DNA from 2 places in the Bacillus sp. C-3-6 genome. Region 2 is predicted to be linked to the other one. Evidence: a T-box and tRNA genes for the amino acid it is inferred to sense, from the RefSeq annotation. Region 2 holds a T-box; the other holds one or more tRNA genes.
What was found. A T-box is a leader RNA that pairs with one kind of tRNA and senses whether it is charged. The one in region 2 lies ahead of ACW0JX_RS21725 (valine--tRNA ligase), so its partner is inferred to be a tRNA-Val.
Positions count from the first base shown of each region.

Region 1: it encodes a tRNA-Val, which carries the amino acid that the T-box ahead of ACW0JX_RS21725 (valine--tRNA ligase) is inferred to sense. The anticodon was not compared.

Region 1 is NZ_CM137247.1:1,264,796-1,270,929, forward strand. Features, by position in the region: gene ACW0JX_RS06500 (SDR family oxidoreductase) at 681-815, shown strand; gene ACW0JX_RS06505 (ABC transporter ATP-binding protein) at 848-1,747, shown strand; gene ACW0JX_RS06510 (ABC transporter permease) at 1,740-2,981, shown strand; tRNA gene ACW0JX_RS06515 (tRNA-Val) at 3,276-3,348, opposite strand; gene ACW0JX_RS06520 (hypothetical protein) at 3,624-4,091, opposite strand; gene ACW0JX_RS06525 (hypothetical protein) at 4,681-4,902, opposite strand; gene ACW0JX_RS06530 (class I SAM-dependent methyltransferase) at 5,070-5,825, opposite strand.
Region 2 is NZ_CM137247.1:4,230,259-4,236,392, forward strand. Features, by position in the region: gene ACW0JX_RS21715 (hypothetical protein) at 1-408, opposite strand, end outside; gene ACW0JX_RS21720 (bifunctional folylpolyglutamate synthase/dihydrofolate synthase) at 573-1,874, opposite strand; gene ACW0JX_RS21725 (valine--tRNA ligase) at 1,968-4,613, opposite strand; T-box leader at 4,651-4,882, opposite strand; gene ysxE (spore coat protein YsxE) at 5,100-6,125, opposite strand.

The sequences.
Region 1 (6,134 bases), 2.3 Mb from region 2:
ACGTAAAAGGTTGATATGGTGTCTCTTTTTTATGAACCTGGAGAGGTTTGAACTCACGGTATTAATTCTATAAATTTTATATTATGATTCTTTGATTTAATACATCAAGCTAGTTGTAACAGAGGAGGTACTGTATTCTATGTTTTCTTATGCGGATCCTATAGCGTAGAAAGGTAAAATTTCTGGACCAGATTTTAATTAGTTTTCCTTCAGTTTTAATGAGGAGGTGTGCGAAGATGTTGTGACTATGTCTGCTGAATACTATTAATTGTGAAGTTAAATAAGACAACAATTTATTAGAGGAAGATTAGTTAGTTTAAGTATCAGATTTAGGTGTTTAACAGGGGTACTAATTAATTTCAGTTCTTCCATGAAAAATTAAAGAAAAAGTATGGATAAACAAATTCTTGTTTTAAGTGAATTTTGTGAATGTGGGGGGCCGCTTTAAATAAAGATGGTCAACGCTATGTAAATAATTGAGAGTTTTAAAATATGTAAAATTGCATATTAAATATTTTAAATCTTATGCTAACCTTATAATGCGAAATATAACATTTGTTGGTAATAATTAATTTTTGAAAGATAAAAAATTAATCATTACAGTGGTATACAATTCACTGTCCTATAGCATAAACAATAATAACGAAAGTTATTTGAAGTCCTTTGAAGGAAATAAGTTATTGAAAAAAATTCCATATAGAAAATTTGTTGAAATTTCAGATGTAACAGATGTCATTTTATTTTTAATGTCTGATAAAAGCGATGCCATTAGAGGGCAAAATATTGTGGTTGACTATGGATATACAATTGTATAAATAAATCATCTTGGGAATTAAGGGTGTGGATAATGAGTTTACTAATTAAAGATTTAACAAAGAAATTTGACGAGCATGTTGCAGTGAATAATTTGAATATCGAGATACCAAAAGGTGAAATATTTGGATTCTTGGGCGGGAATGGAGCAGGTAAAACGACTACATTTCGAATGATACTTGGACTTTTATCGAAATCAAGTGGGACCATTTCATGGAATGGTAAACCTATAAATTATGGTGTTACAGATAAAATTGGGTATTTACCAGAAGAACGTGGTCTTTATGCGAAAATGACTGTCAAAGAACAAGTTAACTTTTTTGCAAAACTAAAGAACATGAAAAGTAAAGATGCAGAAAAAGAACTTCACTATTGGCTGGAGCGTTTTAATATTACTGAGCATCTGAACAAAAAGGTAGGAGAACTTTCTAAAGGGAATCAGCAAAAAATCCAGCTGATAACAGCGATTATACATAAGCCTGAACTCTTAATTTTAGATGAACCATTTAGTGGTTTAGACCCAGTAAATGTTGAAATGTTAAAAGACGCTGTTCTTGATATGCAAAAACAAGGGTCGTCAATTCTTTTTAGTTCACATCGTATGGAACATGTGGAAGAGTTATGCCAACACATTTGTATTATGCACAAAGGTGTACCTGTTGTTCAGGGTGACATTGCCAAAATTAAAAGTGATTTTGGTAAAAAGAACGTTGTAATCGTTGGCGATCATGACTTTGACCATTTGAAAGAAATAAAAGGTGTAGAAAGTATGAAGAAACGTAAAAATGCAGTTACTCTTAAAATTTCATATGAAGAAGTGTCACATGTTTTATTTAAAGAGATAACAAAATTAGGGTATGTTAAAAAGTTTGCAGTAGAAGAGCCTACATTAAATGATATCTTTATTGCGAAAGTAGGTGCACAAAATGAGTAGTTTCTGGACAATTTTTTTACAAAACTATAAATCTAAAGTGAAATCAAAATCATATTTTGCTATTACAATAATAGTTTCTATGTTAATTATAGGATTGATGAATTTTGACAAGATTTATAACTTGTTTGCAGGTAACGAGGACGATCAAGTTGTTGTTGTTACAGAAAAAGAAGAATTATATTCAACCATTCATCAAGTGTTTAAAAATGTCGATAGTAAGATACAAGTTAAACGTAGCACGGATAAACAAAAAGCAGAATCAGGTGTTAAAAATGGTGATTATACATATGCAATCGTTGTAGAGGAATTGAATAATAAACAATTAAAGGCTACGTATATAACTGAGACGGATGTAAATCAGCAAGATGTTAGCAAGGTTCAAACGATTTTATCTCAAATACAATCTTCTAACTTCGCCCAGCAATTGAATCTATCGCAAGATGAATTAAAGGTGTTAACAACGCCAGTAGAAATTCATACCAAAACGGTTTCAGATAAGGTTAAAGATGGAGAACATACTGAGGGTGTAGGGATTTTAATTAATGTCTTTATCATGCTAAATTATGTAATGATATTAATGTATGCTGCACAATTAGCGACAGATGTTGCAACAGAGAAATCTTCTCGTGTTATGGAGTTAGTTGTTTCAAGTATTTCGCCTACCAAACATTTATATGCGAAGCTATTCTCGACATTATCGGCTGGTATTACGCAAATCATAATTTGGGGCTTGGTCGCAACTGTTGGATATAAAACAGCAATTAATGATTCGAAAAATGATATTTTAAATAGTATTGATTTAAATTCTGTTGCTCCAACTCTAGTGTTTTATGGGATTCTATTCTTCACATTAGGATTCTTATTATATGGCTCATTATCTTGTCTATTTGGCTCTATCATTACGCGTATAGAGGAATCTTCTCAAGCTGTTATGCCGCTGATGTTTATGTTACTTGCTGCTTTGTATATCGCAATTTATGGAATGTCAAATCCAAGTAGCATGGTTGTTACCATTACTAGTTATGTACCTTTCTTTACTCCTATAGTTATGCTTGTACGAATTGGATTCCTTAATATCCCAGTATGGGAGATTGCGCTAGCATTAGGGATTCTAATCGCAACAATATGTATAATGATTGGTTTAACGAGTCGTGTTTACCGCGGTGGCGTATTAATATATGGTAAAGGTGCATTTAGTAATATCAAAAAGGCAATCAAGTTAGGGCAAAAATAGGATTGGTTTATTCATATTTAAAAAGACTACATAGTTAATCTATGTAGTTTTTTGTTGTTACGATAATTTTTATATATAAATTATTGTATTAAGCTATTTTTCAAAGAGAACTTTAAAAAGATCCCAAAAGAGAGTAAAGAATCGAGTTCTGGCGAACAACGCAGAGCGATGATTGATATAATTTATGTCTTTCTCCAAAATGAAGACAAGAAGTAGGGGGGGAATTTAGTTTTAATAATAATCATTTATTTGCTACATAAAGAAAACCCCTTGAATATCAAGGGGTTTTTCCTATGATCCCGACTGGCCTCGAACCAGCGACCTCCACCCTGTCAAGGTGGCGCTCTCCCTGCTGAGCTACGGGATCCCAACTATAAATATTACGACCAGCAATGTGTTTTCATTTCATTCGTGTAATCGGAGGATTTGTATAATTTATTGAATATTGTAACATTTGATGTATTCCTATAATAGCAACAAAATTCAATAGTGTAAAGATGTAATTTTCTGAATATTACTATTCCAATTTGTATATAAAAAATAAGCCCCGAAGAGCTTATTTCAATAATAATAATAATATCACCGCAATTATCAATGATATTATCAAAAATACAAGCATAAATAATAGAGCTCGTTCATGAGCTATCGTCCTGTAACTGTCATTCCTGCTGTGTAAATTGTATCTACAGAACCGTCAGCACTTAAAACTTCAACTTTATAGCGATATGTTCCATTGTCTGAAATGTTTTCGCCATATCCTGTGAAAGTAGAAATTTCATCATTACTTCCAGCTGGAACCCATTGATTTTGCCAATGGAAGAAAGTATCATATTCTCCCCAGTTATCGCCATATTTTTTCTCGATGCTGACATTGTAATGAATATCTTCAGCTCGTTCATTTGTAATTCTTGCAATTACGTTTTGACCGAAGCTATATTCTGTAGCGTGTACTTGAACTGTAACACCATTCAACGTTTCGCTAGGACCACAAATATAACGACAGAACTCGCTTGCTCCGTCAGCATTTGCCTTCGGTGTATCAATGTTCATAGCTGTTAAACCGCCTAAAGCTAAAGCTCCTGTTAATAATACTTTACCAAATGCTTTCACTTAAAATTCCCCCTAAGTATATTTTCAATTCGTTCCATAGATATCACATTAAGTAGTTTTATAACGTTAATCTAATCGAACACTTTTTTCCTCGAGTGCATTCGCTATGAATCTTTCATCTTGTAGTAATCTAATCTCTACATAAAATTTCATAGTTTTGATTCCATATATGTATCATGATTTACATAGAACAAATCTGTTAATACGTTTTGGTTAATTGCTTATCCCACTACTTTTTATTACCTTTTATTGGTAAAACATTGATTTTATTATATACCATTATTATCTATTTACAAGAGAAAATCATACTGTATGCAAAAGTGCATAATAAAAAACACTGCTTGTATTCTGAATTACAGAATACAAGCAGTGTTGAGTTTCAATTAATATTTGATTGGAACCTAATGCTTATACATATATCATCGTTTATTAAAGTCATAATTGATAAACCTTGTCCAGGGGACGCCCTTTCTGCTGAGCTACGGGATCTTCAAGAGGGAAAGTATAAGCGATTATGAGAGTAATGTATGAAGGGATAATGATGAGAAGCGAATTTAGTAGAAAGTAGTCTTTGGATGTAGAGGTTATATTATTTCCGATACCAATCCAAAGGACCTTCATCACTCAAATCAACAAGAAAAGGGAACAAGAAGTGTAAAGGTAAGCTTATAAGTTCTGGCATAGCGTTCACTGTTTTCTTTGATAGATATTGCCTCCCAAAACAATACGGACAATCTTTTTCAAATGCCAAGAGTATCGACCATACGTCTTTTACTTTCCATTTCGTTTTACAATACGTACAACGCGCCATTGAGTTCCTCCTCATTTTAAGGTGTTTTCTAATAGATTCTACTTTATTGTACGAAAGTCATTTGAATTTGATGTGGTAAAATACAAAACAAGCCTAACCCCGTTGTACATGTGGGAAGGGGCTAGGCTTGTTTTAATTTCGATCAAAGTCTCTTTGTATCAGGCTGTTTATACATTGCCTAGATAACTTCGCGTTAAATTCGGGAGAATAATTTTTCCATTTTTACTGTGTTTTTCGAATAGCTCTGATAGGAGAAAAATAAAATTTTTATACTGTTCGTCATTTTCTTTCGGAGCATAAGAAGCTGATAAATTCCTTCCCAAAAACCCTTCATAATCAAAAAGTAAATCATTTTGATATTCTTTAAACTCATACTTTCCATCCTTAAAAAAGCTATTAAATACTTCTGGAGTTTCATCTATTCCACCGCTAAATCCTTTAAAGTTTGGACAGGTTTTCTGGCAAATTTCTGCGTTCTCTTTAATAAGTGGACTAGTTAAATCTCTACTATTCCAAACAAGAGCAACATTTGCTTTTTGTTTTAAAATTCGTTGGCATTCGATTTTGAAAGCCTCTTTATTAAACCAATGAAATGCTTGGGCAACAGTTACTAAATCTACACTATTTTCTTTTAAAGTGGTATGTTCAGCAGTTGCTTTTATGGATTGAAAACGAGAATATAGTTTTAACGATTGCTCAGCGATCTTCCTCATATCATCATTTGGTTCAACTCCAATAACATGTAAACCACTTTCAAGCAGCTGGTGGCTAAATATCCCCGTACCTGAACCAATATCAGCCACAATCCGATTCCCTTTCAGTTGGTTAGCTGAAAGCAAGTAATCAATATATTCATTAGGATAACTAGGGCGATATTTTGCATATATATCGGCCCTGTCAGTAAAATTTTCTGTTGTTTTCACAGTACTACCTTCTTTCTTACGATATTATGTACAGAAATAGAAATTAAATATGAATTCCGGCATCAGTCTCTAAGTCTACAATTTAAGAGTCCAGCTAAATAGAAAGCCTCAGTTTCTTTATTCAAATATCCTTTATCCGTTTAGTATACTATTTTAGATAATATCTTCCAAAAGACTAGAATGGCTTACTCAATTATGTTTTAAAGTGTATATTTTTATGGATTTATTTAATAATTTATGAGCGATTGTATGTCGTATTACGTTTACGTAGGTAAGAGATTTTCATTTTTGCTATTTAAATTGGCCAAT
Region 2 (6,134 bases):
TAATTTCATCGGATCCAATGACGTTCCTGTCTGCGCCTTTTGTTTTTCTTCTTTCGGTGCTGGTGTTTGTTCTGCCGTTCCACCCACCTTTGATTCTCCATTTCCAGTCGGCCTTGAAGCAGTTACTTCACTTCCTCCTGTTGTTCCTTGTCCAGTAAGTAAATGAAGCATCCCCATTCCAAACGTCGTACCGATAATAATTGCGGTTGCAACGATTGCAATTAATGTATTACTCCACTTCTTTCGGTATTTTTCCACAGACACTGATTTCGCTTTTTGAAACGGAACAACATTTTTAGGTCGTTCACTTTCTACTACCATCCATTCAAATTCATCTTTCTTCTTTTCCTCATACTTCGCTTCTGTTCCATTCACTTTCACTGAGATCGTTCGTGATTGCTTGTCCATACACTCACACCTCACCTCTTATCGTTGTCCGCATCATATCATATTCATTTCACAAAAAAACGAGATATTTGTCAGAGGAATTCGCCAAATAACCCTATATATTTATCTTATATGTATGCATTTGACTTCATTTGTAGAACAAAAAACTAGATAGCAAAGACTATCTAGTTTTTCTCTCGAATATATTTTCGAACTTCAGAAATGAAATAAAGAGAACCTGTTATGATAAAAACATCATTTTCCCCTATCATTTCAACTTTTGTATCAATTGCCTCTTTCCAATTTTCAAAAACTAATTTTGATTCTTTTTGTGAATATGATGCAAGCTTGTCTGCAGAAATAGCACGATCAAAGGCGAATGTTGTAAAAATCATTTCATCTGCAATGGTTTCTAATCGGCCTACCATGTTATGCAATTGTTTATCACCAAGGGCAGTAAATAAAACTATTACATTTTTATCTTTGTAATGCGCTTCTACTGTTTTCACAAGGCTTTCGATACCTTCTGGATTATGAGCACCATCTATAATAATATCCGGGTTACTTTGTAGCTTTTCAAAGCGCCCAATCCAATACGCTTCCCGTAATCCCGTTCTTATTCCCTCTTCCTCAATTAAAAATGATAAATATGTTTTTACATACATTACTGCCATAAGTGCTAGCGCTGCATTTCCTACTTGATGAATACCTTTCATTGAGATTTGCAAATCTTCAAATGCGGTAAAAGGACAAGTAAAATCAAACTGTTCCCCATCTTCGTTAGACTGTTTATGTAACGCTGTAAAATGCTTGCCAAGTTCGTATAAGTTTGCATGGTTTTCCTTTGCAACATTTTGAATGACTTGCAAAGCTTCTTCATCTTTTACACCAGTAATTACCGGCACACCAGACTTAATAATCCCCGCCTTTTCATATGCAATTTCTCCTAGTGTATTCCCTAAAATATGCATATGATCGTGACCGATATTCGTAATAATCGTGAGAACAGGGTGTATAACATTGGTAGAATCAAAACGTCCACCGAGCCCTGTTTCAAATAAAACAACATCACAGAAATTGACTTTACCGAAATAGCAAATTGCCATAACAGTAATAATTTCAAACTCAGTCGCTTCCCCTAAATCCGTTTCATCTAGTTTTTTCACGACTGGTTTTACCATCTTTACGAGTTCAGTAATCTCTTCATCTGCAATTGGTGTTCCATTCACACTAATGCGTTCATTAAATGTTTCGATGTAAGGAGAGGTAAACGTTCCTACCTTATATTTCGCGCCTTCTAACATGTAACGCATATATGTTAACGTTGAACCTTTTCCATTTGTACCAGCAAGATGAATACATTTTATATGACGCTCTGGATTTCCGAGCTCTTCTAGCATCCAATTCATTCTTTCTAATCCTGGTTTAATACCAAATTTCAATCGGCTATGAATCCACCCTATCGCTTCTTCGTATGTATGTATCACGTATGCTTTTCCCCTTTCAAAAGACAACTTTCATAGTTCTATTATACGCAAAGAAAAGAGACTCACCAATACAGTGAGTCTCTAAAAATATTTTTACTTTTCAAGATCTGCTAGACGTTGACGAACTGCTTCGCGTTTTTCTAGGTAATCTTGCTCTTTCGCACGCTCTCCTTCAATAACCGCTGCAGGAGCTTTCGCTACGAAACCTTGGTTAGAAAGTTTCTTCTGTACACGTTCTACTTCTTTATCGAACTTCTCAAGTTCTTTCTCAAGACGAGCTCTCTCTTCATCAAGATTGATAAGATCAGCTAACGGTAAGAATAACTCTGCACCTGATACGATTGCAGTCATTGCTTTTTCTGGCGCTTGTAAGTCCGTTTGAATTGTTAATTCGCTTGGGTTACAGAAACGCTCAATGTAAGAGCTATTTTTCGTAAGTTGAGCAAGTACAGCCTCATCTTTTGCTTTAATTTGCATTTGAACTTTTTTGCTCATTGGCGTATTTACTTCTGCACGAATGTTACGAACAGAGCGAATGATATCAACTAGAAGGTGCATTTCTGCCGCAGCTTCCGTATCTTGTAAATCTTCGCGAACTGTTGGCCACGCAGCTACTGTAATAGATTCGCCTTCATGCGGTAAATGTTGCCAAATTTTCTCTGTTACGAATGGCATGAATGGGTGTAATAGACGCATTGTTTGATCTAATACGTAAGCTAAAATAGAACGAGTCGTTTTCTTAGCTGCTTCATCTTCACCGTATAGTGGAAGTTTCGCCATTTCAATGTACCAGTCACAGAAATCATCCCAAATGAAGTTGTATAATGAACGACCAGCTTCACCGAACTCATATTTATCCATGTTACGTGTTACACTCTCGATTGTTTCGTTTAAGCGAGTTAGGATCCACTTATCTGCAACTGATTTTTCACCAGTTAAATCGATTTCTTCATACTTCATATCATCCATGTTCATTAATACGAAACGTGATGCGTTCCAAATTTTATTAATGAAGTTCCAAGTAGATTCTACTTTTTCCATGCTGAAACGTAAATCTTGACCTGGTGCACTTCCTGTTGATAAGAAATAGCGCATTGCATCTGCACCGTACTTCTCGATAACATCCATTGGGTCAATACCGTTACCAAGAGATTTACTCATCTTACGACCTTGCTCATCACGAACTAAACCGTGAATTAATACATCTTTAAATGGACGCTCGCCTGTAAACTCTAAACCTTGGAAAATCATACGAGATACCCAGAAGAAGATGATGTCATAACCCGTTACTAGTGCATCTGTTGAATAGTAACGTTTGAAGTCTGCTGAATCTTCATTTGGCCAACCAAGTGTTGAGAATGGCCATAGCGCTGAACTGAACCATGTATCAAGTACGTCGTTATCTTGATTCCAGTTTTCAATATCTGCTGGTGCTTCTGTACCTACGTATACTTCACCAGTTTCTTTATGGTACCAAGCTGGAATACGGTGTCCCCACCATAATTGACGAGAAATACACCAGTCATGAATATTTTCCATCCATCGTAAATATGTGTTTTCAAAACGCTCTGGTACGAACGTTACTTTTTCTTCTTCTTTTTGTTGAAGCGCTACTGCTTTTTCAGCAAGTGGAGCCATTTTTACGAACCATTGTGTTGATAAGTAAGGCTCAACAACTGCACCGCTACGCTCACTATGACCTACTGAATGCATATGTGGCTCGATTTCTACTAATACGCCAGCTTCTTGTAAGTCTTTCACTAATTCTTTACGGCATTCGAAACGATCCATACCGTTATATTTACCAGCTTTTTCGTTCATCGATCCATCTTCGTTCATTACTAAGATGCGTGGTAAGTCATGACGGTTACCTACTTCAAAGTCGTTCGGGTCATGAGCTGGTGTAATTTTTACAACGCCTGTTCCGAAGTCTTTTTCTACGTACTCATCAGCAATAATCGGAATCTCACGGCCTACGATTGGAAGTGTAACTGTTTTTCCGATTAAATGTTTGTAACGATCATCTTCTGGATGAACTGCTACCGCTGTATCACCAAGCATCGTTTCTGGACGAGTAGTAGCAAGGCGAATGTGACCTGAACCGTTTGTTAACGGATAGTTCATATGGTAGAATGCACCTTGAACTTCTTTATGAATTACTTCAATATCAGAAAGAGCTGTGCGTGTTGCTGGATCCCAGTTGATAATATATTCACCGCGGTAAATTAAGCCTTTTTCGTATAATTGAACGAATACTTTATTAACCGCATCAGATAAACCTTCGTCTAATGTGAAACGTTCGCGAGAATAGTCTAGTCCTAAACCAACTTTCCCCCATTGTTGACGAATGTGAGAAGCATACTCTTCTTTCCACTCCCAAGCTTTTTCAAGGAATTTCTCACGGCCAAGATCGTAACGTGAAATACCTTCTTCACGAAGTTTTCCTTCTACTTTCGCTTGTGTTGCGATACCAGCATGGTCCATTCCTGGAAGCCATAGCACATCGTAACCTTGCATACGCTTCGTACGAGTTAAAATATCTTGAAGAGTTGTATCCCAAGCATGACCTAAGTGTAACTTACCAGTTACGTTCGGAGGTGGAATTACAATTGTATACGGTTGTTTCTTCTCGTCTCCTGTTGCTTCAAAATATTTGCCTTCAAGCCACCATTGATAAAGGCCTTCTTCAACGGACATATGATCATATTTAGTTGGTAAATTCTTTTCCGTGTTTGACATTATTTTCCCTCCTTAAAATAAAAAATGTCCCTCATCCAAAAAGGACGAGGGACATCGCGGTACCACCTTTATTTACAAACAAATTCATAATTTGCTTATACTCTTAATTTGATAACGGACAAATCCGTCTTTTCCTAATGAGAACTATTCTGTTCAGAAAAGATGCTCCAGGGCTACCTTCTAACATAACTATCTAGAGAATCTCCCAGCTACTGATTCTCCTCTCTGAAGACGTTTCATGTTATACTCTTCCCCTTCAAGGCATTTATATGATTGTTAATTATTATATACAATAGTGTAAAAAACGAAACCTTATTCGTCAAGATAAATTTAAAACTATGACTTTTCGGGTGAATATAAAGAAGATAAGTAGCATTCTCTACTTATCTTCTTTATCCCGCTATTTGCGGGCAATAAGACCCCACCTCAAAATTCAGCTGAAGCAAAGAAGTTAGGTTGGAGCCACCCGCTGATTAAAGTTTTACTTTACCCGTTCCCTTGCTGGGCAGCTTGTAATTGTGACAGGAAATATTCTATATTGCTAACGAGCCAATGCGATTGTTGCAAACTCTTTACTCCGCGCAGTTCATTTTCCTCGTTGCGATTATCTCTTCTTTTCTTATAAGACTGGATTTGCCGAATAAATTGCGATGGATACGTCATATACGCAAACATAAGTAGTTGCTCTTCTTTCGTAAAAGGGAAATTTTTTTGATACATTTGAAACCATTCAAACCGATCACTTCTTGCGATTGGATATGTGTTTAAAGACCGTGAATAAAAACCTACTATATCTTGCACAGGCGTTGCAAACTTCGATTTTTCCAAACTAATAAAATAGCCATTTCGCTCATAGTCAAATAAAAAATGATTAAGTGACACGTTACCATGCACAAAAGTAATACGTGTTTTCTCTTTTTCTTTCATCGCATCGTTCCACTCATTTAATTGCTTCGTTGCAAATTCACGCGCTCTCATTACATGATGATAGTACGTACAATATTGTAATTCAAACGGGGACATATACCATTTTGATTCAGATTCTACGAGAAACTCTTCTAACATCTCACCATCATTTTCCCACCGATCGAATATAGTTGTATAATGTTTTTCTAAATCTTCTTCCGTATATGTTTCTTCCTTCACAGTTTTTTGATGCAACGTTCCAAGTGTCTGAAACATTTTATGGTATTGATCATTATCCTCGCCGTTTCCTTCTGCACGTTCTAACCAAGGCATTAAATAATAATTATACGTCCCGTCACTTAAAATATAATTTCCATCCGTCGCGTGGTATATAGGTACATAATTTGAAAAACCTTTCTCCTTCAAATATTGAATATGATGCAGAAAATTATTCCGCTCTAACTTTCTGCCTTCTATTTTCTTGAGTGCATATGGACCTTGATTCGTATAAATTTTCATTACGCTTCCGTGCTCTTCCATATGCTGCGTATCCAATCTATATTGCCTCACGATAGGTTCATAGTGATTTCGTAATTCAATATCCATACGAATAAC